DNA from 3 places in the Enterococcus sp. ZQ21 genome. Region 2 is predicted to be linked to each of the others. Evidence: predicted binding sites of a transcription regulator. Region 2 holds the regulator's gene; each other region holds the start of a gene.

Region 1 (10,855 bases), 1.1 Mb from region 2:
TCTGGACAATGCTTCGTCTAAAATAAATGAACCTGCATGACCAGTAGCGCCAATGATTGCGATTTTCATAAAAAACCTCCTTTTTTATTCCTGTCCATTGTAAGCAGTTACTGGATATTCGTCAAAGAATCCGTTTTTTGAAAAGCTTAGTGCGCATTCCTTTCATGGTTCGTGTTCATTAGGTATAGTTAAATTAAGAAAACTAGTTAATCAAATAGAAGATGAAGGAGATAAGAAATGAAAGAGTGGTTAGATCGTGCCTTTTTACCAATGATAACATCTGTTGTGAATCTTAGACCCTTAACTGCTTTGCGTAATGGAATGACTTATACGATCCCGATAATTATAGCTGGCTCGCTGTTTTTCTTATTTGCTCATTTTCCTGTAGATTACATCGCTCAGTGGATAGACAAAACAGGATTTTCTATGTATTTTACACAAGTATACCAGGCTACGTTTGACGTGATAGCCTTTTGGATCGTTTTTGCTATTGCGTATGCTTATGCAAAAGAAGAAAACATCGATCGCTTGCCAGTCGGCATGACAGCCTTGTCTGCTTACCTACTACTTATTCAGCCACTTAATGTTCAGGGAGAGATAGATAATATCTGGACAGGCGGTGAAGGGATACTAGGAGCAGTTGCAACCGGGCTCCTCATCGGATGGGGCTATGCACGTTTAGCAAGATTTGCGAAAGGGTGGAGGCAAAGAGGGAAGATTCCTGAAAATGTTTGGCAGTCTTTTACTTCATTGATTCCAATACTTGCTATAGTCATTTTTACGCTTATAGGTTCAGCTGTTTTTCAACAGTTGTTCGGGATGACTGTTATTCAAGGAATATGGACGTACGTCCAGCTTCCGATCCAATCGTTGATAGACACGTTATTCGGTGTGCTTTTATTAGGTTTTTTTGTCCCGTTTTTATGGCTATTTGGTCTTCATGGATCTGCGATGGTCAATGGGTTGGTTAGTCCGATCTTACAAGCAAACTCATTAGCAAATGCAGAAATCTTAGCCTCTGGAAAAGAATTGACTGTGGCAAATGGCGGGCATATCGTTACTCAGCAATTTCTTGATCAATTCATGACTGTTACCGGAGCAGGTTTGACGTTAGGGGCTGTATTTTTTATGATGTTTTTTGCGAAATCGAGGAAATACCGAGAATTAGGAAAACTTTCTCTTTTACCAGCCTTTTTCAATATCAATGAATCGATTATTTTTTCCACACCGATTGTGATGAACCCGATGATGGCTGTTCCTTTTATTTTCGCGCCGATCCTCTCAGGATTGATTACCTATTCCGCTTTATATTTTGGATTTGTTCCTTTATTTACAGCGGTCCAAGTTCCTTGGACAACACCGCCGATCCTCTCGGGTTTTTTAGTAGGCGGAGTGCCTGCAGCGATTTTACAAGGTATCGTGCTGGCAATTAGTTTTTTTATTTATTTCCCATTTTTGAAAAAAATAGATTCTGCAAACTTCAAAAAGGAAAGACAGACAAAAAATGCTGGAACAGCAGAAAAGATCATCGACTAAAAAAACAAAAATACTCCTGTCGCTTTAGATTGGAAAAATCACCAATCTAGGATGACAGGAGTATTTCTAATCATGTTTATACCAGTCCTTTTTGGACAGCTAATTGAACAAGAACAACTAATGTGTTCATTCCTACGTGTGTGATCATTGATGTCCAGATCCGACCAGTAGCTTTGTACTCTAGGCTGAAGAAGAAACCTAAGAAAAAGTAAATCAGCAAATGACCATCATTATGAGCAAACGCAAACAGCAAAGAGCTGATCACTGCCCCGACCCAAAAATTTGAATACCGGCTGATGATCCCCAGTATGCTGCGGCGGAATACGAACTCTTCCATGATGGGGCCTGCAATAGTTGTCGCCAAAATAAAAGCAGGTGCTTCCATGATCATCTGGATGATATTTTGTGTATTCTCAGAAGGGGTTGCTTCGCCAAACAATACAGATTCCAGCATGACAGCGATGCTTTGCAGAAGCAATGCGACAAAGATCCCAACTAATCCATAAATAACGATCTTTGGAACAGAAGCTTTTTTTACTGCTGATTCGATCGCTAAAGGCTCACGTTGCTTAAAATAAAAAATAGCTAGGACAACCGCGCCCAATATATACATGACTGCAGTTGCTGTGATCAATTCAGACGTAGATTTTACAAGTCCTATCGAAGCGAGGATCAAGGGTGAGATAAAAATTAAACCATAGCAAAAAATGCTGAGGAAACTATATTTTTTTAAAGACATGTAATTCCTCCTTTTAAGGGATAACAAGCATGCAAGGCAAGCTTTTATCGATTGATTTCAATTATATCATAATTTCAATAAGCAACTGTCAGAATAAAATTTCTTTTCTTTGATTTAAAAGCTTGCAAAAAAGAGGGAGAATGAGTATTATTAAAAATGTAGGTTAGCACTCGAAGGTTAAGAGTGCTAACGAATTAAAAAAAGAGTTATCGGAGGGATTTATCGTGTTAAAACCATTAGGTGATCGCGTCATTATCGAAGTCGCAAAAGAAGAAGAAAAAACTGTCGGAGGAATCGTTTTAGCTTCTGCAGCTAAAGAGAAACCCCAAACTGGGACAGTTGTTGCAGTCGGTGAGGGCCGTTTGTTGGAAAACGGTGAAAAAGTTCCTGCCGCTGTGAAAGCAGGCGACCAAGTTATGTTCGAAAAATACGCCGGTACAGAAGTAAAATACGAAGGAAAAGAATATCTGATCGTCGCAGGAAAAGATATCATGGCGATTGTTGAGTAAATTTTGAAGATAGAAAAAATAATCAAAAATAATCGATGAGGTGAATCAATCATGGCAAAAGAATTGAAATTTGCAGAAGACGCACGCGCAGCTATGTTACGCGGGGTAGATAAATTAGCAGATACAGTGAAAGTAACATTAGGACCTAAAGGCCGAAATGTCGTACTAGAAAAATCTTACGGCTCTCCATTGATCACAAATGATGGTGTGACGATCGCAAAAGAAATCGAGTTAGAAGATCATTTTGAAAACATGGGTGCAAAACTTGTATCAGAAGTAGCATCAAAAACAAATGATATTGCCGGTGACGGAACAACGACAGCAACTGTTTTGACACAAGCAATCGTTCGCGAAGGTTTAAAAAACGTAACTGCAGGTGCTAATCCTCTAGGCATTCGCCGCGGGATCGAATTGGCAACAAAAGCCGCAGTGGAAGAGTTGCATAATATCTCAACTGTTGTTGATTCAAAAGAAGCCATTGCACAAGTAGCAGCTGTTTCTTCAGGTTCTGATAAAGTTGGACATTTGATTGCTGATGCAATGGAAAAAGTTGGAAACGACGGTGTCATCACAATTGAAGAATCAAAAGGAATCGAAACAGAACTAGATGTTGTAGAAGGTATGCAATTTGATCGTGGTTACTTATCACAATATATGGTAACAGATAACGACAAAATGGAAGCTGTTCTAGAAAACCCATATATCTTGATTACAGACAAAAAAATCTCTAACATCCAAGACATTCTGCCATTGTTAGAACAAATCTTGCAACAATCACGTCCATTATTGATCATTGCTGACGATGTAGATGGCGAAGCATTACCAACGCTTGTTTTGAACAAAATCCGCGGAACATTCAATGTAGTAGCTGTAAAAGCTCCTGGCTTCGGTGATCGTCGTAAAGCAATGCTTGAAGATATCGCTATTTTGACAGGTGGTACAGTAATTACTGACGATCTAGGTCTAGAATTAAAAGATGCAACAATCGAAAACTTAGGAAATGCGTCTAAAGTCGTTGTAGATAAAGACAATACAACGATCGTAGAAGGTTCAGGAGAAAAAGAAGCCATCGAAGCGCGTGTGCAATTAATCAAAAACCAAATTGCTGAAACAACTTCTGATTTTGACCGCGAAAAATTACAAGAACGCTTAGCTAAATTAGCAGGCGGTGTAGCTGTTGTTAAAGTCGGTGCAGCTACTGAAACAGAATTGAAAGAATTGAAATTACGCATTGAAGATGCATTGAATGCTACACGTGCCGCAGTAGAAGAAGGAATGGTCTCAGGTGGTGGTACAGCTCTAGTGAACGTTATCAGCAAAGTTTCTGCTGTAGAAGCAGAAGGAGACGTGGCAACAGGTATCAAGATTGTTGTTCGTGCCTTAGAAGAACCAATTCGTCAAATCGCTGAAAACGCTGGTTATGAAGGATCAGTGATTGTTGATAAATTGAAGAACGTAGAACTAGGTACTGGTTTCAACGCTGCTACTGGAGAATGGGTAAACATGGTTGAAGCAGGTATCGTAGACCCAACTAAAGTAACACGTTCTGCCTTGCAAAATGCCGCTTCCGTTTCTGCCTTGTTATTAACAACAGAAGCAGTCGTTGCAGATAAACCAGAACCAGCAGCACCAGCAGCTCCTGCAATGGATCCATCAATGATGGGCGGTATGATGTAAGAAAAGCACCTTGCTTATCTAGCGTAGCCCATTATTTGAGAAAGATAGATAAAAAGTAGAAAAGGAAGCGAAATACTTCCTTTTCTACTTTTTTTGTATACTTATTCATAATAAGTGTTATTTAAATGGTATCATTTGCTTTTGCGAGTAGTTGGAAACTATACTATTTATAAAGGATTATGCATATTTTTTGCATTCGCATAGTTATTTATTTTATCTGATAAAAACAGATAGCCAGATAGGAATAACTATGCTATATTTATAATATCATTATAATGTATGCGTATTCAAAAAAGGAGCTTTGGTAACAATAAAAACAGGAGGAGAAAAAATGAATGGATTAATGAGTTGGATGGAGAAGTATATTTTGCCAGTTGCAACGAAAATCGGGTCGGAGAAACACTTGGTTGCATTGAGAGATGCTTTTATTGGTACGATGCCAGCTACGATGGCAGGAGCAATTGCTGTTTTACTGAACGCATTTATGCGGGATTTTCCGAATACGTATCTAGGTGAAGGGAATGCAATCACGACATTTTTTACCCCAGTCATTGGCGTAAATGGATTGATCTGGAATGGTACTTTAGCTATTATGGCAGTGGTCTTTGTCTTATCACTAGGAGCGAATCTAGCGAAAGCCTATGAGGTCGATCCTGTCTCAGGAAGTATTGTTTCTCTGGTTGCTTTTATTATCGGCTTACCCGATGCAGCAACAGCGGTGTTGACGTTGCCCGAGAAGCTTTCGCAAGACGCAGCAGATTTGATTACTTCTGCAGGTGGTGTGATTGCTGGAACGCCAGACGGAGGACAAACGTTATCAGTAGGCGCATGGGGCTATTTTAATTTTGGTAAATATATGGGTGGGTCTGGTTTGTTCACTGCTATGATCTTTGGATTTATTTCTGTCATTATTTTTGCGATTCTGATCAAGAAAAAGATCATCATACGGATGCCGGATTCTGTGCCACCTGCTGTAGCAAGAGCTTTTGCGGCAATTATTCCTGCATTAGTTTCTTTATACGTCGTTGGAGTGATTAATTATATCTTTAGACAAACAGCTGGTGAGCCGCTGATTGACTGGATTTCTGAAGCCATCCAATCTCCTTTGATGAACTTGTCACAAGGTTACGGAGCGGTCTTTATCATTGTTCTTCTTGTGCATGTTCTTTGGTTTTTTGGTCTTCACGGCACAAATATCATGTCACCTGTTTTGCAGACCTTATATGGTACCGCGATGGTCGAAAACACGAATGCCTTTCAAAATAATGAACCCATTCCTTTCAAATGGGTGGCAGGTTCTTTTGAAGCTTTTGTCTGGCCGGGGGGAGCTGGAGTCACGCTGGTGTTGATCGTTATGATTTTATTTTTATCTAAACGGGCAGATTATAAAACGGTAGGAAAGTTGGGGCTTGCACCAGGAATCTTCAATATCAATGAACCAGTGATGTTTGGTCTTCCTGTTGTGTTGAATCCGCTGTTGATGATTCCGTTCATCTTGGCACCTCTTGCGACTGCAACGATCGCCTATTTTGCCACGATGGCTGGGCTTGTTCGTCCGGTTGTAGTAAATGTGATCTGGGTCATGCCAACGATCATCAGTGGATTTTTAGCTACTGCGGGAGATTGGCGAGCCATCGTTTTAACAACCATTAATTTAATAGTAGCTGCTTTGATCTGGGCGCCATTTATTTTAGCAGCAAACCGCTTAGATCTAAATTTAGGTGAACCAGAGGAATAGAACTTTTCTATTGCAAAACAAACTCCTTGATATGAGACGCGTTTCATACACTATACTCAAAGTATCAAAAGGAGGGCTTGCAATGAATACCTATGTAGAGATAACAGATGGCACAACGAACAATTATTTTTATGCGTTTGTCGAGTTTAAGGGTTCCATATTAACGTTGTACAGTTTTCAAGGGCTGAATAAGAATATAGTAAAAGAAATACCGATGAATGAAATCGAAACGTTGACAAAAGATATATATTGGGGTGGCCAGCGGATCAGTTTTTCTCATGATGGAAAAATGTATCAGTTTTTTGAATGCGGTCCAGCTGTGGTAGACTATTTACAAGAAAATCTTTTTGTATAGGTGGCGAAGCAGCAGTGGCAAATATTCGAGATATCGCAAAGCTCACAGGTTATTCAGTTTCTACTATTTCACGTGTGATCAATGGACATCCATATGTAGATGAGGAAAAAAGGAAAGAAATACTTGCGGTCATGAAAGAAGTCGATTATATCCCTAATGCAAAAGCCAGACAGTTGAGTTATGGAAAAACGAAAAGTATCGGAGTAATCTTGCCTTATACCAACCATCCGTACTTTGATCAGCTGATCAGTGGGATCATTGAAGAGGCGTTTGACTATGATTACAAAGTGACGCTTTTACCGACGGGTTATCAGAAAGAAAAAGAGCGAAGCTATCTTGAAGAATTTGCAGCTAAAGCGTTCGATGGTTTGATCATCACATCTCGTGCCAATACACTAGAAGATTTGCTGGATTATCAAAAATATGGTCCTCTAGTTTTTTGTGAAGAAATCAAGGAAAAACAGGCAAGTTGCGTCTTTATTGATCGAGAACAATCGATTACAGAAGGTCTTTCTTATTTGAAGCAGCAAGGGGTAAAACGATTGGGCATCACATTGGGGCGAAGTGGCAGGCTGAGTTATAATTCAAAGATCACTTTGCAACTATGTCGTCGACTTTTTCCATTTTTTGATGAGTCACTTGTTTTTTGGGATTGCATAGATGCAGAGAAAGGAAAACAAGCAGGTATCTTTTTTAAAGATCATAGAGTTGATGGGGTCTTTACAAATTCGGATATGGTCGCAGCAGGCATCTTGCAAAGCTATCTGCAAGATAAGACACCAGTGGTGATTGGACGCGATAATTTGCTGATCAGCGAGCTTCTTGGCTTTCCAACGATCGATCACCATCTGGAAGCTTGCGGAGAAATGGCTTTTCAATTGTTTCTTACAGAAAAAAAGGATAAAGTGAAAATACCTTATACGTTTATTCAACGCTGAATTTTGGCAAAACACTTGTAAAAAATGAATCAGACACCAAATGTTAGTATAAAAAATCTAACTTTGGTGTCTGATGTTTTGTTGTTCGGTCGTTTTTGTCGGATCATGTAAACTATTATGCCTTTTTTTGGATGATTTCATTTAATGCTTTCGCTGCACCTTGACCACTTCGTTCGTCATAATATGCAGTGAATCGTTCATCGGCTTCGTACATCATCCCTAATCCTTTATGCGCTTCTGGCTGATATTCAGACCAGCTGTAAGATAACCACTTCTTATGAGCTTGAAAGATGCGATCTGCTAAGTTTTCATCTGCAGAGGCTTGTAAATAAAGAGTGAGATCAGCTAACATATGCTTTTCAACAGTTTGCATTTCTTCATACGTTTCTTTATCCATATTCATCCATTTTTCGTTGGATGCTGTAACCTTTTCTTCCCCGTATTTTTGTCGAATCTCTTGTCCATAAGTTTCTTCATTTTCTTTCAATTTTTGTTGTTTGAACCCTTCAAATTTTTCTTTATCACTCATTTTTCTTCCTCCTTCGTACCTATCAAGTGTTTGTTGGACAGTTGCCAAGAGGATGTCGATTTGTGCCCGTTTTTCTAGAAGCATCTGCTGATGTTCGATTAAAGCTTTCTGGTGGTCAAAATGCGGATTATCTAAGATTTCTTGAATATCCTCCAACTTGAATGCCAACGTTCGATAAAATAAGATATGTTGCAGACGATCGACTTCTTTTTTGCCATAAATCCGATAGCCTGAGGAATTGATCCTAGCTGGCTTTAGCAGTCCAATCTCATCATAAAAGCGCAAGGTTCTCGGACTGACTCCCGATATCTCTGACATTTTCTTTATTGTGTATTCCATTATTTTTCCTCCTGACAAATGTAAGCATAATCCTTTACGTAACGAGAAGGTCAAGAAAAAAGTGTATTTTTTTCTCATAAAATTATGTTATACTATTAAGTGATAAAAGGTAAATCCTTTTGTTTTTTAAGGTTCAATTGTAACCGATTCCTTCATGTTGGGGACGACGGGGAATATATATGGGATTGAATCTAAATCGACTATATAGAAAAGAGGAATGAGATGAAGCTAATCGAAACACCTGTGAATAGTAATTTAAATATTAAGACATTTTATCCTAAAGTAGTAGAATTTTTTTTTGGGAATACGGCCATTAATTATTACAAATTATTTTCGTTAGATCGGACACAGTTGCTGCTAGTGGACACATATGACAAAAAGCAAGTTGTGATGATCAATACGAAGAAAAAAATCACAAGGCAAGAAATCGACTATGCGATTCATCACGTTTTAAAAATGACACGGGAAGATGTCAAAGTCCATATAGGAGTGAAACAGGAGCTGGAACGTGCCGGAATACAATTCAAACGTCCAAATAAAGATATTGTAGTTGTTGAGCAAAAGAATCCGATGGATTGATGTCCTAATTTATGCTAAACCGCTCCATACTTATGATGTATACAGTAAAAAAGAGGTCGTAAGCCTGCCGTTCAGCTCCGAGTCACAAGAAACAATTTCAAAAAACAGTTTCTTATGTTTTATGGATATTGTGACTTGTGACCGAGGAGTTGGCAGGAGAACACCGTTTATTCGGAAAAAAGGGAATGTGACAGACTTTTGTCGCAGCCCTTTTTTTGGTGTCCAATTATACGAACAGTTGTGGTTTAATTGACGGCAGCTTTTTTCTTTCAGGTCTTTTTAAAAGCAAGTGAAATTTCTTATTTTCATGAGCTTTTTTCAATTCAAGGTATAACTTGACATAATCTGTCTTTCCTTCCAAAAAATTCACTACATAATAACTTGTATCCGTTTCTTTGGGCATAAGATGTACAGAAGAGACGATTAGAAAATCAATGGGTTGTATTTCTTCATAGGATAATTCCTTCAGTTCGATAAAGGACAAGTCTTTTAAAAAATTCTTGATATCTTGGGTAAAAAAATAATTTGTTTCCATCACTAAAGAAACTTGTAACTTAGTTGAATTTTCATTGTCCTCGCAACATTGCAAAGTCAGCCATGCAAATATTTCAGCTAAATCGTTACAGCAAATAGAAAGCCATTGATAATTATGTCGACGCCCCAACTTATTCAAGAAAAAGGTAAAATGCTCTTTTAAATAGTAATAACTTGAAGACTTCTTTTTATGAAAGTAATTCATTAGAAAGAAGAGTGTCGGTACACGCTTTGGAAAAAGATAATAACAAAAAAGAATATTAAATAAATGGAGGTGAACAATTTGATTGTGTTGAAAAACACGGTCATCAGGAAAAATCTCAGTTTGCCAATAATTGTCAAGTTCTTTCAATAAGGAAGAAAGCAGCTGTCCTTTTTTGTCGAATATGTCTAAAGCTTCATTAAGAGTAGGATTCTCATATTGAAAGGTCGGTGCATAAAACACCATAAATTGTGCAAAACGAAATTCACTATCTTGATGAGAGGCGGGAATAGAAAAATGTTCACCAAAAAGGCATTTTATTCGATGATCATTACTAAAAACTGCTTCGCTATAGCGAGGGTCATCCTCTACATAGTGACCTTGTGCAATCCGCTGAGTGGTAATCCCAGCAAAAAGACAAACTTCTTTTTTTCCTACGAAACTCCAATTTAAAGATGTATGCTTAGTAAGTTCAGCCAATTTTTTTAATAACTCAGATTTTGAGACGTAAAAAGCATAATCTTCATTTCCGCGAGAAGCTGCCCAAAGAATATTGAATAATATCAAGCGAATCAAGCGTTCGTCTCCTTTGAAAGATAATTGGCTGCGATTAAAAATGACATCGAATTCCTGTACATAATCGGCTAATGACTGCAGATGCCGCATAGCAGAAGCACGACTAATGAAATTTTCTTGGCAGAATTCCATCAGATTTTTCTCTGGATAGAAAAGAGAAGATTTCATCGCGCGATAAGGGAGGCTCTGCTGGATAAGATAGGAATAATAATAATCATAGTTTAAATCGATTGGCAGATTCTGATTGATCTTGTTTTTTGACAATAATTTGAATCCAGAAAAGCAAAAGTCATCAAATTCATTCTCCATTTCATTCAATATATTTTTTACGACACTAGAAGATAAATCAAGTTTTTTACTGATTTCTTTGATAGTTAATTCATGTTGCTCCTCCAATAGATGAAAAATTGCTAACTTGCGGCGTTCTTTCTGGGTAAACACAATATTGAAAAACATAGGACCTCCTTTTTGATTGCTTATTTCTTTAAATAATTAAAAATACAAATATTTTATAAACTATTATTCAACTCTAGATCATTTCTAGATACCTCTTCATTTTTCTTTATATCCGCTTAAATTATATTTTTCTCATTTTTTTGGTTTT
Region 2 (10,855 bases):
GAAACACTTTATGTAGGGGGCGGAACACCGACCTCTTTATCTGCTAAACAACTTGATCGATTGTTATCAGGAGCTAGAGAGATCTTGCCTTTCCAGGATGGTAAGGAGTTTACTGTAGAAGCGAATCCTGGCGATTTGACCCGTGAAAAGCTTCAAGTGATGAAAAACTATGGCGTCAATCGTTTATCCATGGGAGTTCAGACATTTGACAATCGCTTACTGAAAAAAATTGGACGTAAACACACCGCAGAAGATGTGTATCAAACGATGAAATTTTTAAAAGCAGAAAATTTTACCAATGTAAGCATCGATTTGATTTATGCATTACCGGGACAAACACTTGAAGGGTATCGGGATACTTTGGAAAAAGCTTTGGCTTTGGATCTGCCTCACTATTCTTTGTACTCATTGATCCTAGAAAACAAAACAATGTTCATGAACTGGGTACGACAAGGAAGACTCGAACTGCCTGATCAGGAAACGGAAACTAAAATGTTTGAAGAGACCATTGAAGCAATGGAAAAGCATGGACGTCACCAATATGAAATAAGTAACTTTGGGCTTTCCGGACACGAGTCGCAGCATAACTTGATGTATTGGAACAATGACCATTATTTTGGGTTTGGAGCAGGAGCTAGCGGTTATCTTGGAAATATTCGTTATCGCAACAAAGGACCGATCCAACACTATTTACGTCCATTACGAGTCAATGAACGCCCAGTATTGGAAGAAGAAAAATTGACACGAAAAAATCAAATAGAAGAAGAAATGTTCTTGGGGCTAAGAAAAAAAACTGGGATTGCTAAAAAACACTTCTATGATCGCTATCAACAAACGATTGAATCGGTGTATGGAGATGTGTTGATGAAGTTAGAGGAAGAAGGGTTACTTGTTAATGAAGAAGAACGTATTTATTTGACACCTAGAGGGACTTTTTTGGGAAACAATGTGTTTGAGCGTTTTTTGTTTGAAAAATAGTTTAAAGAATATTTGTTTTTTATCGGAATTTAAATAAAAAAAGTTCAAAAATACAATAAAGAACTATTGAAACGTTGATATAATTGGATTTATAGCAATTGCTCATAATTAGCACTCTGGAAGATAGAGTGCTAAAAAATGAAGTCTTTCTCTTGACAGGAGAAGGGCTTCTTGCTATATTTATAAGTGGATTAGCACTTAGAATATATGAGTGCTAATGAGAGGTGAGGAAGATGTTAACAAAGCGACAAAACGACATTTTACGTCTGATCATCCAACACTATACGAGTAGTGGCGTGCCCGTTGGTTCCAAAACATTGATGTCTGAGGGAGTCAAGGCCAGTTCAGCAACGATTCGCAATGATATGAAGGCATTAGAAGATGAAGGGTTGCTGTTGAAGACTCACTCTTCTTCTGGGCGGATTCCATCTGCTTTAGGCTATCGTTATTATGTGGATCATTTGTTAAAACCTGCTCGCGTAGCAGAAGATGACCTGCTGCTGATACGTCAGTCTTTAGGTAGAGAATTTCATGAGATCAATGAGATCATTAAGCAATCTGCTGAGATCTTATCTGAGCTGACAAGTTATACGACTTTTTCGTTGGGACCTGAAATAAAAGACCGCCGACTAACAGGCTTTCGTATCGTACCCTTGAATAATCGACAGATCATTGCGATTGTCGTGACAGATATGGGAAATGTAGAAAGCCAAGTGTTCACTCTTCCCGAATACATGGGAAGTCAGGAACTAGAAAAAATGGTGCAAATTGTAAACGACCGTCTAGTCGGGGATCCTCTGATGACGGTATACCATAAACTACGTACAGAGATTCCGATGATTCTTCATAAATATTTCCAGACCACAGAAGGGATGTCCCAGTTGTTTGACACCGTTCTTGGTCATGTGTTTGAAGAAAAAGTTTATGTCAGTGGACAAATGAATCTCTTGGATTATGAGCCCCGTCAAGATCTTGATCAGTTTAAATCGATGTTTTCTTTTATGAAAGACTCCGATGGACTTACACAAATGATCACTCCGATGGATAGTAATATTCGTATCAAAATCGGTGCTGAATTAGGTAATGATTTATTGCAGAATATGAGCATGATTCAAGCAAGTTACGAGATAGATGGTCATGGAAGAGGTACAATAGCCTTGTTGGGGCCGACTAGTATGCCTTATTCTCGGATGTTTGGTCTAGTGGATGTTTATCGAAGAGAACTAGCAGCTAAGCTTGCTGATTACTATCGATCACTTGACTTGTCAAACTCGTAATGTGAATAACGAAGCTATTTGCAGCTGATCGTTCTCTCTTTCTTAGTAAGAGCAATCAAACAGCTGACTGAATAATGAAAGGAAGACTGTATCGTGAAAGAAAATCAAGAAGAACTAGATAAAGAAATGACAGATGCTCAGCCAGAACCGGAAATCGATGTCGAAGCTGCAGAAGATTCAGGCATTTCAGAAGTTGAAGCGGAAGAATTCGAATCAGCAAAATTAAAAGCTGAATTAGAAGAAATGGAAGATAAATATTTGCGGGCTCGTGCGGAAATCGCAAATATGGCAAATCGAGGAAAAAATGAACGTGAGCAATTACAAAAATACCGTTCACAAGATTTAGCCAAAAAATTGCTTCCATCAATTGACAATCTGGAACGTGCATTAGCCACAGAAGTGTCAGATGATCAAGGAGCAAGCTTGAAAAAAGGCGTGGAAATGGTCTTGGAAAGTTTACGTAACGCACTGGAAGAAGAAGGAATCGAGAAAATCCCTGCTAAAGGAGAATCCTTTGATCCTAATCTTCATCAAGCAGTACAAACTGTTCCAGCGACTGAAGATACACCAGCCGATACGATTGTAGAAGTACTACAAGAAGGCTATAAATTACATGATCGCGTGTTAAGACCAACTATGGTCATTGTTGCACAATAATTGTGCGGATATAAAACTTACACTTTCAATTAAAGAAGGAGACGTTAATTATGAGTAAAATTATCGGTATTGACTTAGGTACGACTAACTCTGCAGTAGCAGTACTAGAAGGAAACGAAGCAAAAATCATCGCTAACCCAGAAGGAAACCGTACAACACCTTCTGTTGTATCATTCAAAAATGGAGAAATCCAAGTAGGGGAAGTGGCAAAACGTCAAGCTGTAACAAACCCAAATACGATTTCATCAATCAAACGCCATATCGGTGAAGCTGGTTACAAAGTAGATGTAGAAGGCAAATCATACACACCTCAAGAAATCTCAGCAATGATTCTTCAATATATTAAAGGATTTGCAGAAGATTACTTAGGTGAAAAAGTCGAAAAAGCAGTTATTACTGTACCAGCTTACTTTAACGATGCACAACGTCAAGCAACAAAAGATGCTGGTAAAATCGCTGGTTTAGAAGTAGAACGTATCGTCAATGAACCAACTGCAGCTGCTCTTGCTTATGGTTTGGATAAAACAGATCGTGACGAAAAAATCTTAGTATTCGACCTTGGTGGTGGTACTTTTGACGTATCAATCCTTGAATTAGGAGACGGTGTCTTTGATGTATTGTCAACAGCTGGTGACAACCATCTAGGTGGGGATGACTTTGATAACAAAATCATCGACTACATGGTAGCAGAATTCAAAAAAGAAAACAGCATTGACTTATCTCAAGACAAAATGGCGTTACAACGCTTGAAAGATGCCGCTGAAAAAGCGAAAAAAGATTTATCTGGCGTATCAAGCACACAAATCAGTTTGCCATTTATCACAGCCGGTGAATCTGGACCATTGCACTTGGAAATGACATTGACACGTGCAAAATTTGATGAATTAACAGCTGACTTAGTAGAACGTACGAAAGTACCAGTACGTCAAGCACTAAAAGATGCAGGTTTATCACAATCAGAAATCGACGAAGTTATTTTGGTCGGTGGATCTACTCGTATCCCTGCAGTTGTAGAAGCAGTACGTAAAGAAACAGGAAAAGAACCAAACAAATCAGTTAACCCTGATGAAGTAGTTGCGATGGGTGCTGCTATACAAGGCGGCGTGATCACTGGTGATGTAAAAGATGTTGTTTTACTTGACGTTACGCCATTGTCATTAGGTATCGAAACAATGGGCGGTGTATTCACTAAATTGATTGACCGCAATACAACGATCCCAACAAGTAAATCACAAGTGTTCTCAACTGCAGCAGATAATCAACCAGCAGTAGACATCCATGTATTACAAGGTGAACGCCCAATGGCTGCTGACAACAAAACACTAGGAAGATTCCAATTGACAGATATTCCAGCAGCTCCTCGTGGTATCCCACAAATCGAAGTAACATTCGATATTGATAAAAACGGGATTGTAAATGTATCTGCGAAAGATTTAGGTACACAAAAAGAACAAAAAATCACGATTAAATCTTCTTCAGGTCTAACAGACGAAGAAATCGAACGTATGGTAAAAGATGCAGAAGCAAACGCTGAAGCAGATAAAGCTCGTAAAGAGGAAGTTGACCTACGTAATGATGTAGACGCATTGCTATTCTCTGTGGACAAAACATTGAAAGAATTAGAAGGCAAAGTAGACGAAGAAGAAGTGAAAAAAGCAGAAACAGCTCGCGATGAATTGAAAGCCGCTGTTGAAGCAAACAACATTGAAGAAATGAAAACTAAACGCGATGCATTGAACGAAATCGTTCAAAACTTGACTGTTAAACTATATGAACAAGCGGCACAACAACAAGCTCAAGAAAACCCAGAAGCAGCTCAAGGCGGAGCAGATGATGTCGTTGATGCTGATTTTGAAGAAGTCGATGGCGACGATAAATAATCAGTTCACTGAATTTCGAGAGAAGGCCAAAGTTGCTACTTTGGCTTTTTCTTTTGAAAAATAGTTTGAAGTATCGGTTTTTGTTTCAAACAAAATATGATATGATAACAAGCGACGTGAAAATGATGAGAACCAATAGGAGGAAAGCCTATGGCAACAAAACGTGATTATTATGAAGTCTTAGGGCTCTCAAAAGGAGCATCAGAAGATGAAATAAAGAAAGCTTATCGTAAGCTTTCAAAAAAATACCATCCTGATATCAATAAAGAACCTGATGCAGAAGAAAAATTTAAAGAAGTATCAGAAGCTTATGAAATTTTAAGTGATCCGCAAAAACGCGCTGCATATGACCAATACGGGCATGCAGGTACAGATCCAAATTACGGTGCTGGTGGAGCTGGTGGCGGATTTGGTGGATTCGGCGGCTTCTCTGGCGGCGGCTTCGGTGGTTTTGAAGATATCTTCGACTCGTTCTTTGGAGGGGGAGGTCGTTCAGTCGATCCCAATGCGCCTCGTCAAGGTGCTGATTTGCAATATACGATCGACTTATCTTTTGAAGAAGCAATTTTTGGCGTAGAGAAAGAAATCAAGTACAATCGGGAAGAAATCTGTCATACTTGTGGCGGAAATGGGGCAAAACCAGGTACGCAACCAACTACTTGTCATAAATGCCATGGTGCAGGTACGATCAATGTAGAACGACAAACACCGCTTGGACGAGTGATGAGCCGTCAAACTTGTGATGTTTGTCATGGTACAGGAAAAGAAATCAAAGAACCTTGTCCAACCTGTCATGGCTCAGGTCATGAGAAGAAAGCTCACTCAGTCAAAGTGAATGTACCAGCTGGGGTAGAAGAAGGACAACAAATGCGTTTAGCTGGTCAAGGAGAAGCCGGAGAAAACGGCGGACCATTTGGTGATTTGTATGTGGTCTTCCGTGTAGAAGAAAGTGATATCTTTGACCGTGAAGGCTCTGAAATCTACTATGAATTGCCTTTAAGTTTTGTACAAGCAGCTTTGGGGGATGAAGTCCAAGTACCAACTGTCCATGGAGATGTGAAACTGAAGATTCCTGCTGGTACACAGACAGGTACGAACTTCCGTTTACGTGGAAAAGGCGCTCCAAAGTTACGTGGTGGTGCAACAGGCGACCAACATGTCAAAGTAAAACTGATCACGCCGAAAAATCTAAATGAACAACAAAGAGAAGCGTTACGTGCATTCGCTGAAGCTGGCGGCATCAAAGTAGAAGAACAACAAGAAGATGGTTTCTTCGATAAATTCAAAGATGCTTTTGGTGGGAAAAAGCGGAAGTAGCTTTTCTAGTAAAAAACACAAGTGTCAAAAAGACTTACCAAAATTTTCTATTTCTAGAAAAAATGGTAAGTCTTTTATTTTTTTATGTATTAACACTTAGTAATGCTAGTTTTCAATAGCGTTTATTAGGGGAAAAAGGAATCTAAGAAATGAAATAAGGGGATGGCTATCACTTTCTATATTGATAAAAAGTTGATAATGAGCCATTACTATATTTTGGTAAAATATAAATAAATAAAAAACTCGATTGATTGAATTAGTTCATTTTGATTGAAGAAATTAAAAAAGTATATGGTTGGAGTACATGGTAATGGTGGTTCTACATGGTACTAATCTATTCAGGAGTTTGTCTATGAAACTTATCGATTTTTCTAAACGATTTGGGCAAAAAATCTTATTTGATCATCTGTCATTCACATTTGATCAAAATAAAATCTATTATCTTTATGGGGATAATGGCATTGGCAAAACGACTTTATTTCGCTGCATTGTCGGTATTGATAGCTACTCGGGAACGATTGAAAAAACAGGTAGTTGTTTTTGTGTTTTTGACTCTACCCCTTTTTACTTGAATCTAACTGGATTAGATAATCTGATTTTACTGACAAAAAATCGGCAAATAAAAGAACTAATCTCTAAACAAAAAATCGATTTTTTACCCCTTTCATTTTTATCGTATGTGAAAGTTAAGAACTATTCTCTGGGAGAAAAAAAGATGCTTTCGCTGCTATTGCTATTGTTGCTTGCGCCGCGAGTTGTTTTATTAGATGAAGTGTTGAATGGATTAGATCAAAAGAATCGGAAAGTGCTGCTTTATTGCTTGGTTCAGCTGAAAAAAGAAGCTACAGTCATCTTAAGTGGTCATGAAGAATATTACTTGGAAATGGCTGATGAGTTATTAAATGTAAAAAACGGAAAAATAGAACCTATCACGTCCGAGGATTTACGCAGCTTTTTTATTTCAACAAAAAGGAGGTAAAAATGCTTTTTGAATTTTATTATCAAAGACGTTCGAAAATATTTTACCTTTTTCTTTCAATAATATTGTTGCTTTCTACTTTGATGTTCGTTTCTCAAGTAATGCTCATTCAAAGTCATCTTCGTCATTTCCAATATTATGTAGAGGAAGCCTTGGCAAGGGGTGAAACGATCCAAGAAATACTTGAACAACCTTTTTCTATCAGTATGAACCAAAATACTGAAATAGTTGACAATCCGTTGAAATATCATTACGTTGCTTATCATTCCAGTTTTGCTGCTTTAAATGTCCAAAACGGGGTCAACCAATTATTGTCTTCTTCGTTTTTTGTTCTCTTTCCTTTTTTTTCGGGGGTATACGGGATAGTAATAGCAAATGCAGATATCAAATACTATACAATGAAAATCAGGCGCTGTTTGGATTCTCAATGGCAAATCAATCGTCATAAGATAGGAGCGGGGTTTCTTAGTTTGATTATTTTTATACTTGCTTCCCTCATTTTATTTTTGATGTTGCAGTCTTTTTCAAGATTTTTTGTTCAGGCTGACAAATCGACACAAATCGATGAAGCGTTAATTAGGCAAATATCTTATCTTGAGAAAGCGCCGCTTCAATTGAGTGTCCTATTGGGGTTTGCATTTCTTTCCTTTTTAGTTTGTTATTATTTTACAACAGTCGTAAAGAATTCTTTCGTCAGCCTATGTCTCTTAGGAAGTTATTTTCTTTTTTTGCCACCACTAGGAAAATATGATCTCAAGAATATTTTGTTATATCTATATCCTAAAATATTTAACACAAACGCTTCAACTTTTAGGATCAATTCGGGGACGCGGGTTGAGTTTGGTATAGAATATATTGTGATTATCGGTATAGGCATCATTATTTATATATGGACGATGGAAAAATTACAACGAATGTGGAGCAGTCCTACTGAGAAATAAGTAGAAACCAGACGGACAACCTTATGTTCATCTGGTTTTTTGTAATCGTCATATTTGTATCAACAAAAAAGCTAGCTTTAGAATAAGATAATCATCATAGTTTCTAGGGTTATAACCAGTGAGAGAATGGAGTTTATTCAGTCGATATTGCAAGGTGTTTTTATGAATAAATAATTCTTCTGCACATTTTTTGATACTTCCGTTATTTTTACTGAAGCATGTCAAAGTTTTCTTGAATAAATGTACTTCTTCTTCTGTCAAGCTTTTCAAAATACGGTTTACATATAATGATCGTTGACCTGATGGGATTGCTGGTAAAAGGATCCCGAGGTCTAAATCTTCAAAAAAGCGGATCTCGTTCACAGATTGATGGAAAGTTATCCATTCACAAGCATGCTGGGCATGAAGGAAAGATTGCGGTGTCTCCTGCTCTGTATAACAAAGCGACCCAATTCCGAAGTTCAGTTGTAACTGATACGATTTGTCAAAATTTGTCTGGACTTTGTCAAGTAACGATATCAATAAGGCTCTGGAAATGCGATTGACTAGGATAATGATTTGTTGCCTATGTACAGTGAACAAAGCCTGACTGTAGTAAGAAAAGACCCTTTCAAGTAACTCTAATAAAGGGGTGATCTGCTCTTGATACAATTCCTGATTGTCAGGAAGTTGCCCCACAACTACATAATATGGAGAAGAAAAATCAAGCTCGATCAAGTGAGGAGAGTCAAAATGACTGAAAGGAAACAATAGCGATTCGATCGTCAGACGATGTCTCTCCCTTAATTGAAAAGTAAAATCTTTCAGATATGCCTCTTTTATGAGTATTTCTGTCATTTTTTTTAAAATTTCAGCATACTTTTTCACTTCCTTTCCACCGGTCAGTCCAATTATACCGATGATATGTTGTTCAAAATACACCGGGGCGTTGATTCCACGCTTCGTTCCTTTGAATTGGCCGTCTTCGCTGATAAAAACTTCTTTTTTCGTATCCAAAACGATTTTTGCCCCTTCATGGAGGGTCCTGATCCGTTCCTCATCGGTGCTTGCAATGATTATGCCCTCTGTATCGATAAAGTTGATTTCTTGTTTTAGTACATCTTTGAGATTTTTGACAATATTCCGTGCTAATTGTTTAGAGATGTTCATCTAGTTCTCCTTGTAAGAAAATACAGTAAAACAGCAAAAGGTAACGTTTACATAAAAATATAAAGGAAATTCAATAATAAATCAACAAGACTTCTAATATAACATTTATTTTTAAAAAAAATGATTATTATCCTGTAGAAATCATCGATAATTGTGATGGATAACGAATAATCTTATCAAAAGATGAATTATTTCTGTTACCTGTACCATACCCTAAATCATTGTGAAAATATATACTTTTTATTATGAAAACGTTCTTATAATTATTGCGATATTGATTTGTAGCATGAATATTGAAGAAACGATTGTGAAAAAAATCACTTTTATGTTGTGATGAACATCCCTAGGAGGAGAATGCATGGATATTGAAAAAGTCAAAGGGATTATCGTCCCAATTGTTACACCGGTAAATCAAGAGAATCAGATAAAAACTGCACCATTAGAACGAATGGTTGAACATGTGATTCAAGGAGGCGTCAATGGTATTTTAGCATTTGGAAGTAACGGAGAGTTTTTTGCGATTGATAAAGAGGAACAAAAGAAAGGTCTCCAAACAATCGTTAAATCAGCCAATAAACGTGTACCAGTTTATATGGGTATTGGATCGATCACGACGAAGGAAGGAGTGTTGATGGCAAAAACAGCAGAGGAAAACGGTGCTGATGGTTTATCGATCTTGCCACCGATGTTCATTTCTCCTACAGATGACGAATTGTATCAACACATAATCACGATTGCAAAGGCTGTGCCTCATCTACCTGTTTTGCTATATAACAATCCTGGAAAAGTTGGATATAGTCTAAGTGTTTCTTTGGTCGTTCGTCTTTCCCAGTATCCGAATATTGTTGGAATTAAGGATAGTAGTGGGAATGTACATTTGACAGCAGAATATATTCGACGTACTGAGAATGAGGAGTTCAAAGTAATGGCTGGAAGAGACACCTTGATTTTAGGATCTCTTGTCTATGGGGCGGTCGGCGCAGTTGCATCTACAGCGAATGTTGTCCCTGAATTAGTCGTCTCTATTTATGAACATTATTGCACTGGCGACTTGTCTTCCGCGCGAAACGCGCAATTTGAATTGACAGAATTTAGGAATATGTTTGACCGTGCATCATTTCCAATAGCTACAAAAGATGCTTGTAATTTGATTGGACTAGATGTTGGAGCAAGTATTTTACCGAACACGACGTCTTCCGATCAATTAAAGAAAGAAATGTCTGAAGTACTTGAAAAAATCATAAATAAACGAGATATGGAGGAATAAGAAATGAAAATCGGATTTGTAGGACTAGGAATCATGGGTAAACCAATGGCAAAAAATCTAATAAAAGATGGTTATGAGGTTATCTGTTATGATTTCAATCAATCGAATATGGATGAAGTTGCAGCAGCTGGAGCTTCAACAGCAAAAAATAGTCAGGAGTTAGCAAATCAATCAGATATCGTAATTACTATGTTACCGAATTCTCCGAATGTGGAAGCCGCATTGTTTTCAGAAGAAGGGATAGCCGCTGGAATCAGTGAAGGCAAGATCGTAATCGATATGAGTTCGATTAATCCTGTTTCTAGTCAGCGATTTGCAGAAAAGCTTGCAGGACTTGGAGTAGAGTTCTTAGATGCGCCGGTATCTGGAGGAGAACCAAAAGCAATTGACGGAACAATCGCTGTTATGGT
Region 3 (10,855 bases), on a different replicon from region 2:
TTTTGAGAAACAGTTTCTGTAGCTGGAGCTGTGCTTCTTTCCGAATTTGTTAGGGTTTCACTGGATTCATTGCTATAAACAATTGTAGAGGATTCTACGGCTTCTTGAGTGTCCACGTTGGTGCTGCTAGCTTCATCTAGCTTCCTTTTGTATTGTTCGTTACTGATTGCTAAGCTTTCCCGTTGGTCATCAAGCTTATTCATTTCTGTAATGGTATAAAATAATCCTCCTGCTAGTGCTATATTAACAACTAAACTAACCGCAAATAATACCTTTTTCATTCTTCCTTCTCTTCTTTCTCTTTTTGTAATTCCTTACTTTTGGATAGGCTACAATTAACTAGACAGAAAAATTAAGGTGTGTAGACTAGAAGAAAACATACCAGGAGGAATTTTTATGTCTAAGAGAACACGAAGAACTTTTTCACAAGAATTCAAGCAACAAATCGTCAATCTTTACTTAGCTGGAAAGCCACGTGTAGAAATCATTCGAGAATATGAACTAACGGCTTCAGCATTTGACAAATGGGTAAAGCAATCTAAAACGAGTGGTTCATTCAAAGAAAAAGATAATCTTACGCCTGAACAAAAAGAATTGTTAGAACTACGTAAAAGAAACCAGCAATTAGAAATGGAAAATGATATTTTAAAGCAAGCAGCGCTGATATTCGGACGAAGAGACAAGTAATCGATGCGAATAAGCATCTTTACCCTATATCAGCGATGTGCAGAATATTAGGTCTATCACGTCAGTCCTATTATTATCAATCAAAACCAAAGAAAGACGAATCAGAACTTGAAGAAGTAGTCGCTGAAGAATTTATCCGCAGCCGAAAGGCCTACGGCTCAAGAAAAATAAAAAAAGCCTTATCAAAACGAGGCATTCAGATCAGCCGACGAAAAATTAGTAGAATCATGAAAAATAGAGGATTAAAATCGAGCTATACTGTTGCTTATTTTAAAGTACATCATTCTACTTGCAATGAAGCCAAAACGACAAACGTATTGAATCGTAAATTCTTAAGAGACAACCCATTAGAAGCGATCGTAACAGACTTGACTTATGTACGAGTCGGGAAAAAATGGAATTATGTCTGTTTCATTTTGGATCTGTTCAATCGAGAAATTCTCGGCTATTCTTGTGGAGAACATAAAGATGCCGTTCTAGTAAAAAAAGCATTTAGCCGTATCAAACAACCTCTGACAGAGGTTGAGATTTTTCATACTGATCGTGGAAAAGAGTTTGATAACCAAGCTATTGATGAATTATTAACAACTTTTGACATCAATCGATCATTGAGTCATAAAGGCTGTCCTTTTGATAATGCCGTAGCTGAATCAACTTATAAGTCGTTGAAAGTAGAATTTGTCTATCAATACACATTTGAAACCTTACAACAATTGGATTTGGAGTTATTTGACTATGTCAATTGGTGGAACCACCTTCGGTTGCACGGTACACTTGGCTACGAGACACCGGTTGGTTACCGTAACCAGAGATTGGCGCAGCGAATCCTTGATAATGAGCTCGGATGTGCTAACGCTAGCGAGGCAGTCTAACTTTAACTGTTAGCTCCTGCCGAAGATCGTCACATCCGAGGAGGCTCATTGTCAAGGACAATCGGAATAGCATACGGAAAGAAGTTCTGCACCTTATAAAATTTGTCAAAAAAACTGTTGCCATTCCACAACTTCAATACGTTTTTCCAATACTTCTTTTGCTTGTTTTGGATTACATACTTCTAATACCTCAAAATTTGTAGGGAAATCTAACCCTTTAGATTTAATTTTTTCTTTAAAATTAACTTGATACAATACACCAAATTCTCTTTCTTTGAGTTTCTCAATGAGTGCTTCTGTTGCCGCTTGGAATGATTTAGTTGTTTTAACTTCATACATAAAGTTCACTTATATTCCTCCATTTTTCATTTCATGTATATTTTGTGGAATCGACTTTTTTAGAATCTGCTTTGAATATTTTATCTATTAAAGCTTCTTTGATAATAGTGTCCATGATTTGGAATTCTTATTGGATAGAAATTTCTTTCTAGAACATGATTTCGTCGAAAGTTCTCATTGGTTGAGGATAGGCATGTTCAAAACAATCAGTCCGATATCCTTTTAATCCAGTTGCTGCACTATATAAAAAATTTCATCATAGTTTCGCCCTAGTCGTTCCAAAGATTCGATGACAAAAATATCCTTCTTCCTTAAAAAATGAAGTTCTTTTTGCAATTATTCTCGTGAGGTCTTCTTTTAACTACATAAAATTGTAACCACTGGTTTTAAGAGTAGTGTATCATCCCAAATCATATAATTAATTGACTGCGATTGTTATAAAACTCACGGTAAGCCATATAACTAGCAATAAATGAAGAAATCGCAGTAACTGAAATCAACATAAACATCACAACAATTTGGTAACGAATCGCTTGAACAGGATCAATTCCCGCAAAAATCAACCCTGACATCATACCTGGTAGGCTGACAAGTCCAACCGTTTTTGTTCGGTCAATAGAAGGAGCCATGCCCGTTTTGACGCTTTCTCTTACAATACTCATGGACGCTTGTTTTTTATTGGCTCCCAATGCCAATTTTTCCAATACCTGTTGGCGTTGGTCCGTAAATTTTGAATTCAAAGACCGATAGGTCACTCCAATCGCAGTCATGGCGTTGCTGGCAATCATGCCTGTAATTGGAACGATTTGGGAAGGGGTCCAGTCAATGACTCCTGAAAAAACAAGAATGAGTAAGGACAAGGCTGTTCCTACTCCAATAGCCGTCGTTGAAATTTTAAAAGAGCGGTTGATCCCCTCACTGCGTGTATGGGCGTTATAAGAAGCGTTGAACACAATGAACAAAACCATCGCTAAAGTGAGAAAGTTGTTATCCACTCGTAATACGTAGCTCAATACATATCCAATAAGGAATAATTGAACGACAGCGCGAATTCCCGCAATAAAAATGTCGTTTCCTAATCCCAATTTCTCTTTGTAATCAATCAACAAGGCAACTATCAAGAGGACAGAGGATAAAAGCAAAGAAAGATTACTGATTTCCAAATTGTTTGTCATTTCGATTCCTCCATTTTTCCACCTTTGATAGTAATCAGACGAGAAGCTTGGTCGATTTCTTCCTGGTTGTGAGTGACGGCCAACACCGTAGTTTGTTGGTCTTTCATCATGTCTCGGACTAAATCAAGGACAATCGCCCTGTTTTCTTGGTCCAATGAACTGGTAACTTCATCCAGGAGCAACACTTTCGGTTGATACATCAAATTTCGGACCAATGCAACCCGTTGTTTTTCCCCTCCTGATAGTTCCTTGACCTCTTTCGATAAGTAAGTTTCAGGTATTTGAACTCGTTCTAACAATTTTTTTGCACGTTCCCGATCAAATCCTTCTTCTCTTATGCGGGCAGGAAAAGACAAGTTCTCTTGAACTGTCTCATCGAATAGAGAAGCGTTTTGAAAGAAATAAGAGACTTCTTTTCTATACTCCACAGGATCGATTTTTTGCAGATCCGTACCTCGATAATAAATTTTTCCGGAAGTTGGGGAAAGCAGCGTACCAATTAATTTCAAAAGGGTACTTTTTCCACTTCCAGAAGGACCAGAAAAAACAATCACTTCCCCTTTGTTTACTGTAAAAGAGATATCTTGAAGGATTTGGTTTCCGTTTGCCTGAAAACCAACCTTCTCTAATTGAAACAATGAATCACTCATACCACTTCTCTCCTTTATAAAAAAGACCTGCACCAGTGGACCATCCATACGGGTGCAGGGCTTTTGTTTCATCCTAGTGTACCTCAGTGTTCGTTTGGATCGTTTTTGGCGTCTTCATGAGTAGGGTGAACCGTTCCTTCAAGGTGATCTGGACCAGCATAAATGGTATACAGTCTGAGCGGCTTATCACCGGTGTTTTCGATGTTGTGCCACATGTCCGCCGGAACAAATACGGCGTCATCATCCATCACTTTTTGTTGAACATGTAAGTTATCTTTAGAAGGCCCCATTTTACACACGCCTTCTCCTTCTTCAATACGGATAAATTGGTCAATGCCTTCGTGCACTTCCAAACCGATGTCATCGCCCGGTTGAATGGACATTACGGTGACTTGCAGTTTACTGCCTGTCCAAATGGTCGTCCGGTAATTATCATTTCCTGTGGTGGCGTCTTCAATATTAATGATATACGGCTTCTTCCCATGATCCTTGTAGTCTATTTCCATCTTCCATTCCTCCTAGTCTTTGTACTGAAACAATGATACCTACTTATTATTTATAATAATTCTAATTAATGGTACCACATCTAAAAATTCTATGCAAAAAAATTGGCTTTTTGGAGAGCGATTCTAAACAAAGACCATATAACGCGCAATTACAATTGGTACCCCTTAATCCTCAGCACATAAAGGAAAAAATATGGAATCAAAAAATAACCGATATGTACTCTGGTTATGACTTGAATTAGGGAGAATTTCAGAGACGACACATCATACTTTTTTAGTTTACACTTGTAAACTAACTAGCGTACATTAAGTTTATGCTCACTATCAAGCGTTGCCAATCCTTTAGACTCTTATCAATTTCGAAAGAAAGTAGCAAGGTTATTGATTGTGACTGTAAAAGTGGGGTGTTCCTATAAGCACATTAAACTATCTTCTCTAATTTATCATGCTATTAAATTCTGTTTTTTCATGAGAATTTTTGGATAGCGTAAAATATTTTGTGTAAATAGAAATTTTAGGTAGATAAAAAGAAAGTCCATTCTGTAAAATTAAAGTTACCACAACCGAAATTTTATAGGAGGACTTTCTCATGACTAATTTTACTACAGAAATTATGGAAACACTAATCAATAAAGGTGATTTGGATGACTTATTCCGTCGTCATCTAGAATTAGCTATCAATACACTGCTACAAGCTGAATTAACGGCTTTTCTTGATTATGAGAAATATAATCGCACTGGTTTTAATTCAGGTAATTCCCGAAATGGGAATTATTCTCGTTCATTTAAAACAGAGTTTGGAGAATTAAATTTGGCAATTCCTAGAGATAGAAACGGAGAGTTTTCTCAACAAACGTTGCCTGCTTATAAAAGAAGTAACGACTCTTTAGAAACCACCATTATCCAATTATTTCAAAAAGGAATCACTATGTCTGAAATCTCTGAGTTGATTGAAAAAATATATGGTCATTACTATACGCCACAAACCATTTCCAATATCACTCAAATAGTATCTGAAGATGTTGTTGCTTTTAAAGAAAGGTCCTTAGAATCCCAATACTCAATCATTTTTATGGATGCTACTCACATTCCTTTAAAAAGACAAACTGTCTCAAAAGAAGCTGTATATATTGTCATAGGTATCCGACTAGATGGGACCAAAGAGGTTCTTGGGTTTAGTATTGCTCCAACTGGGTCTTCGTATGTTTGGAAAGAAATACTTCAAGACTTAAAAGACCGTGGTTTAGAAGAGGTTTTATTAGTTGTAACTGATGGTTTAAGCGGCATTAACGATAGTATCCATAGTATTTATCCAAATGCTCAATTTCAACAATGTTGTGTCCATATCTCTAGAAACATTGCTCATAAGGTTCGTGTTAGTGACCGACAAGAAGTCTGTAATGATTTTAAATTGGTTTATCAAGCAGCTTCAAAAGAAGAAGCTATGAATCAAATAAGTTTTATGATAGATAAATGGAAAAAGCAGTATCCACGAGTAGTTAAATTACTCATGAATCCTGCTATATTAACCTTTTATAATTTTCCTCCATCAATCAGAAGAACCATTTATTCAACTAACTTGATTGAAGGTTTTAACAAACAATTAAAAAAATATACAAAAAGAAAAGAACAATTTCCTAATGAAGAATCTCTGGAGAGATTCTTAGTTTCTCAATTCAACAACTATAATCAGAAGTTTTTGTGTCGGATTCATAAAGGTTTTAAAGAAATACAAGATACATTAGAATCAATGTTTTAACTTAACCGACAGAATGGTTTTTTCCATTTACACATAATTCTTGACGCAACCGAAATTACTAATAACCATATCTTATATTAGATATAGACATCAATTCTTTTAATTTTTTTGATTGCTTTGCATTTAAAGATACACCGTCTTTTTTTATTGCATTTGATATTTCTAAATTCATACGACTTAAAATTAAAGGTACTGAAGTTCCTTCATTTTTCAGATTTCCAAGGTAGGTGTGCAATATCATTCGAAGGGAATCATTTCCTAAATCTGTCTCTAAATCATCTAATAATTCAGTAATAATTATTTCTGCTCTTTTGCTTCGATCATCTCCGCCAGAAAACCATTTTAAATTACTCATTTATTAATCCTCCTTAATTTTAATTTACTTTTAAATAATTTTATTATAATTTCTCGAAGTCACTTTTTATCTAAATCAATTATCAAATCGCACTTGTTTATTAAGTTAAGGTTATGGGATATCATTATTAATGTCTTATTAGAGTATGTTAATAACTTATCAAAAATTCGCATTTCAGTTTTAGAATCTAGAGCACTCGTAGCTTCATCTAACAATAAAACTTTACTTTCTGATAATAAAACTCTTGCTAGAGCTATTCTTTGCTTTTGACCACCTGATAAATTCGTTCTATTTTCTTCTAGATACGTATCAAGACCCAGAGGAAGCTCATTAATAAAACTCCACAAACAAGTATCTTTCAATACTTTATCAAATTCTTTTTCATTAGGGACACTTTCTAAACCTAAAACTAAATTATCTTTAATGGATCCACTCACAATAAAAGATTCTTGAGGAACATAAGTAATTAATTTACGTAAGTCTTTTCTATTAATATTTTCAATATTTTTCTCATTTATACAAATTTTCCCGCTATCTGGTACATAAAATCCAGCTAGAAGTTGTGCTAAAGTTGACTTTCCCACACCACTATCACCTTTTATTCCTGGTGTTAGTATCAAATCTTAGACAGCTTTTCGTAGAGACAAGAATAAATTAAACTTATCTACGAGAGGATGAATTTTTATGACCCGATATGAAGAAAATTTTAAACAAATGATTGTTGAACTGAATCAAACTGGACGTTCTGTTCAAGGGTTAGCGAAAGAATATGGCTTATCTGAAGCAACGATTTACAAATGGAAGAATTTATATTTACCTGATCAGTCCACAGGACTGACTGGAAAAGAAGTAGCTGAACTGAGAAAAGAAAATGCTCATTTAAATGAGGAACTTGAAATCTTAAAAAAAGCCGCAGCCATATTCTCTCGGAAAACCTAAATTCGCTTGTTCAATTTATTGAAAAATGGTGTAAGGATTACACTGTTTCTTTGTTGTGTCGGTTATTAGAAATCCCTAGAAGTGTCTATTATTTTTATAAGAATAAACCGTTGACAGCTACAGAAATCAGAAATAATAAGTTGAAAAAGAAGATTTCAACAATTTTTTTTACGAATAAACAACGCTATGGTGCCACAAAGATCCATCAAGTTTTATTAAAAGAAGGGATTTCAGTATCTCTTAAACATGTCCAAAAGCTAATGAAACAATTAAATTTAAGGTCGATTGTAGTTAAAAAATATAGACCTCAAAGGTCTAATAAACCGATCATTTCAAAAGAGAATCTCTTAAATCAGGACTTTTCTACTGAAACGATCTGTGAGAAATGGGCAGCTGACATTACGTACATTCCTACTAAGAAAAATGGTTGGTGTTACTTATCTTCAATCATGGATTTACACACGAAAAAAATTATTAGTTATACATTTTCAAAACGAATGACTGTGGATTGTGTCATTCAAACATTGAATAAAGCAAAAATACATTATCACATTCCAGAAGGAATGATTCTACACACTGACTTGGGCAGCCAATACACAGCAAGAGAAGTGGAACAATGGCTTAAAACCAACAAAATAAGGCATTCTTATAGTAGAAAAGGAACACCTTATGATAATGCTGGAATCGAATCTTTCCATGCCTCATTGAAAAAAGAAGAAGTCTACACGACTAGCTACTCAGATTTTGAAGAAGCAAATCGAGCGCTACTTAGCTACATTGAAGGATTTTATAACCGAAATCGAATCCATAGCTCGATTCACTATCTAACCCCACAGGAATTTGAAGAATTAGCAAAAGAAAAAATGGCTTAACCGTCTCTACTAAAATGTGTCCAAGATATTGACTCAAATCCACCTGCAATATCCAACCAATCCGACATATGTGATCCTCTCCTTCTTTTTTCTTACAAATCCAGTATAAAAGCTCACTAAAAAAATTAAGACATGAAATTTACAGCTTCAGCTAAAAAATGTGTACTAATGGAAGAGCAAAAAAAATTTTCATCTTTTTGCATAGATTGCTAAAATTCCTAAGCGTTATATAAGCAATGTTTCTCTTTTTGATATATAATTTTTTTATCATTTAAGAAAGGAGAATTCTAATGAAAACTTTAGATGCTATTGCATTAACTTTATTTTAACTTTATTAATAAAAAATACTTATTGAAAGGATGATTAAAAATGGCAAATGTACCTAGCATTCGCGACATGTTCCCTGATTTCAATGACGTGTTTAGTCCAGCATTCAATGATTTTTTAGGTGTTTCAAGTTATCCAAAAGTGGATTTAGTCGAAAATGAAAAGGAATACAAACTAACTGCTGATATGCCTGGCTATGACAAAGAAGACACGACAGTTGAATATTCAGATAATACTTTGACGATCTCCGCCAATCATGAGTCCCATACAGAAGATAAAGAAGATGGCAACTATGTACGGAAAGAAAGACATTCGGTCTCTTACAAACGTTCATTCTATCTTCCTAATGTTGATGAAGAAAAAATCACTGGAACCTTTAAAAACGGTGTGCTGAAATTAGTATTACCTAAAACAGCTCATCAGCCAAAAGAAACAAAAAAAATTGAGTTAAATTAGAACTTATCGCCTCTCGATGGATGAGGGGCGATTTTTATATATTTGGATAAGAACGAGTATGTTTAAATTTTCAAAATGAGCAAAAAAATATTTTGTTTTTACGATAAAGATGTTATGATCTCTCTTGGTAAAAAATATGGGAGTTGATCATTTGATTGTCTTAAGTAAACTTTTGTTTTGGACACCATTTATCATAATGACCAGTGCTTTCTTTTACTTATTCAAAAGGCCTAATAAATACTTACTCTTATCTGCTTGTCCGATGATCTATTTTATTCATAAGATTAGAGGATTTTATTATTACGACTCTGGTAGCTCATTGTTTTGCTACGAAATTGGCTTATTAGCTTCGGCCATCTTTTTCATATTTGTGTTAGAATATTTCAGAAAAAAATAAACTTCCAGTCAGTTTTGGCTGGAAGTTTTTTATTTGGTGCAGATCTTTTCAGCTGATATTCATACAAGTTGATCCATTTTTCTATTATTAAGTACATACCATTGTGACTCTTTGAATGTGGGGGAGAAAAAAATAAAAGGAGCTGGTATTTTGTTAGTTATGAGTAAAGCTTTGTTTTTACTTCCCTGCACGTTCATGTTTATTGTTTTATGTTATTTCAAAAGAAGAAAAAAATGGTGCTGGATCGATGTTCTACTATTCCTTCCCTTTTTCCCGCTTATTTATTTTCTTGAAGAAATATTGGATGATATGGCATGTGATTCTGCTTTTCTTTTTAGTCATTCATTGGGGTTTATGATCTCTCTTATGATCTTTGCCATTGTGCTATTTTTTTTGAATACGCGAATTGTAAAATTAAGTTAGAAAAATAAAAAGGCATTTATGGTACACTCAAATTGTATTTCCGACGAAAGAAAACAAAGGAGTGTAACCATAAATGACCTACAAACATCTTACCATAGACGAACTGACAATGATAGAATCATATTATCTTCAACATAATAAGCCGGTTGAAATCGCTAACCGAATGGGACGTGCTATACAAACTATTTATAGTGTAGTCAATAAGTTCAACCAAGGCAAGACTGCTCTTGATTATTGGCACCAGTATAAAGAAAATAAGAAAAAATGTGGGAGAAAAGTCATTCAATTACCTGCTCATGAAGTAGATTACATTAAAGAGAAAGTCACTCTTGGTTGGACGCCTGACGTCATTATCGGGCGAAAAGAAAGGCCTGTTTCATGCGGTATGAGAACACTTTATCGTTTATTTTCTAAAGGAATATTTGATATTGACACACTACCGATGAAAGGTAAAAGAAAACCCAATGGCCATCAGGAAAAACGGGGAAAACAACAGTATCAGCGCTCAATCCATGATCGACCTGATAATTATCCTGATTTCAATTCTGAGTTTGGTCACCTTGAAGGTGATACGATCGTTGGCATTCATCATAAAAGTGCCGTCATTACTTTAGTTGAAAGGTTATCTAAAGTCATTATCACGATTAAACCCAACGGCCGTAAGGCATTAGATATTGAAACTGCCCTTAATCAATGGTTTTCTCGCTTCCCTAAAAACTTCTTTAAATCTATTACGTTTGACTGTGGAAAAGAATTTTCTAACTGGAAAGCCATTAGTAACCAACATGATATTGATATATATTTTGCGGACCCTGGAACACCTTCTCAACGCCCATTAAACGAGAATTCTAACGGGATTCTGCGTCGTAATGGACTGCCGAAATCAATGGATTTTAGAGAAGTGAATCAGACATTTATTTCCAGTGTCAGCAATCAACGTAATCATATTCCAAGAAAATCATTGAATTACAGAACACCAATCGAAATATTTTTGAGCTATGTACAAGAAGCATTTTATTCTAGCTTAATTTGACAAATCATATGATATAATTACGTATTACAAGAATGAACAGAAAAAATTATTTAAGTATAAAGGAA

The links. The regulator HrcA, encoded in region 2, represses chaperone genes, less so after heat shock. The targets are predictions, from matches to a motif close to TTAGCACTCNNNNNNNNNGAGTGCTAA.
Region 1: the regulator HrcA is predicted to act here: its motif matches at 2,439-2,465, upstream of groES (co-chaperone GroES).
Region 3: the regulator HrcA is predicted to act here: its motif matches at 8,419-8,445, upstream of QK255_RS12815 (Hsp20/alpha crystallin family protein).

Annotation. Positions count from the first base shown of each region.
Region 1 is NZ_CP125658.1:2,196,502-2,207,356, reverse strand. It holds gene QK255_RS10700 (NAD(P)-dependent oxidoreductase) at 1-69, opposite strand, end outside; gene QK255_RS10695 (PTS sugar transporter subunit IIC) at 238-1,536, shown strand; gene QK255_RS10690 (CPBP family intramembrane glutamic endopeptidase) at 1,613-2,275, opposite strand; gene groES (co-chaperone GroES) at 2,500-2,784, shown strand; gene groL (chaperonin GroEL) at 2,836-4,461, shown strand; gene QK255_RS10675 (PTS sugar transporter subunit IIC) at 4,793-6,199, shown strand; gene QK255_RS10670 (hypothetical protein) at 6,282-6,554, shown strand; gene QK255_RS10665 (LacI family DNA-binding transcriptional regulator) at 6,569-7,492, shown strand; gene QK255_RS10660 (MerR family transcriptional regulator) at 7,608-8,360, opposite strand; gene QK255_RS10655 (DUF1827 family protein) at 8,583-8,939, shown strand; gene QK255_RS10650 (helix-turn-helix domain-containing protein) at 9,166-10,707, opposite strand.
Region 2 is NZ_CP125658.1:1,114,527-1,125,381, forward strand. It holds gene hemW (radical SAM family heme chaperone HemW) at 1-978, shown strand, start outside; gene hrcA (heat-inducible transcriptional repressor HrcA) at 1,212-2,255, shown strand; gene grpE (nucleotide exchange factor GrpE) at 2,349-2,912, shown strand; gene dnaK (molecular chaperone DnaK) at 2,963-4,792, shown strand; gene dnaJ (molecular chaperone DnaJ) at 4,943-6,109, shown strand; gene QK255_RS05465 (ATP-binding cassette domain-containing protein) at 6,462-7,088, shown strand; gene QK255_RS05470 (hypothetical protein) at 7,091-8,029, shown strand; gene QK255_RS05475 (CdaR family transcriptional regulator) at 8,078-9,178, opposite strand; gene QK255_RS05480 (dihydrodipicolinate synthase family protein) at 9,537-10,445, shown strand; gene garR (2-hydroxy-3-oxopropionate reductase) at 10,449-10,855, shown strand, end outside.
Region 3 is NZ_CP125659.1:35,940-46,794, forward strand. It holds gene QK255_RS12765 (hypothetical protein) at 1-281, opposite strand, end outside; one part of gene QK255_RS12770 (IS3 family transposase) at 397-673, shown strand; one part of gene QK255_RS12770 (IS3 family transposase) at 673-1,559, shown strand; gene QK255_RS12775 (DUF302 domain-containing protein) at 1,665-1,898, opposite strand; gene QK255_RS12780 (ABC transporter permease) at 2,309-3,073, opposite strand; gene QK255_RS12785 (ABC transporter ATP-binding protein) at 3,070-3,723, opposite strand; gene QK255_RS12790 (cupin domain-containing protein) at 3,807-4,229, opposite strand; gene QK255_RS12795 (IS256 family transposase) at 4,819-5,988, shown strand; gene QK255_RS12800 (bacteriocin immunity protein) at 6,047-6,343, opposite strand; gene QK255_RS12805 (ATP-binding cassette domain-containing protein) at 6,403-6,927, opposite strand; one part of gene QK255_RS12810 (IS3 family transposase) at 7,028-7,256, shown strand; one part of gene QK255_RS12810 (IS3 family transposase) at 7,256-8,154, shown strand; gene QK255_RS12815 (Hsp20/alpha crystallin family protein) at 8,524-8,937, shown strand; gene QK255_RS12820 (hypothetical protein) at 9,074-9,334, shown strand; gene QK255_RS12825 (hypothetical protein) at 9,452-9,757, shown strand; gene QK255_RS12830 (IS30-like element IS6770 family transposase) at 9,831-10,790, shown strand.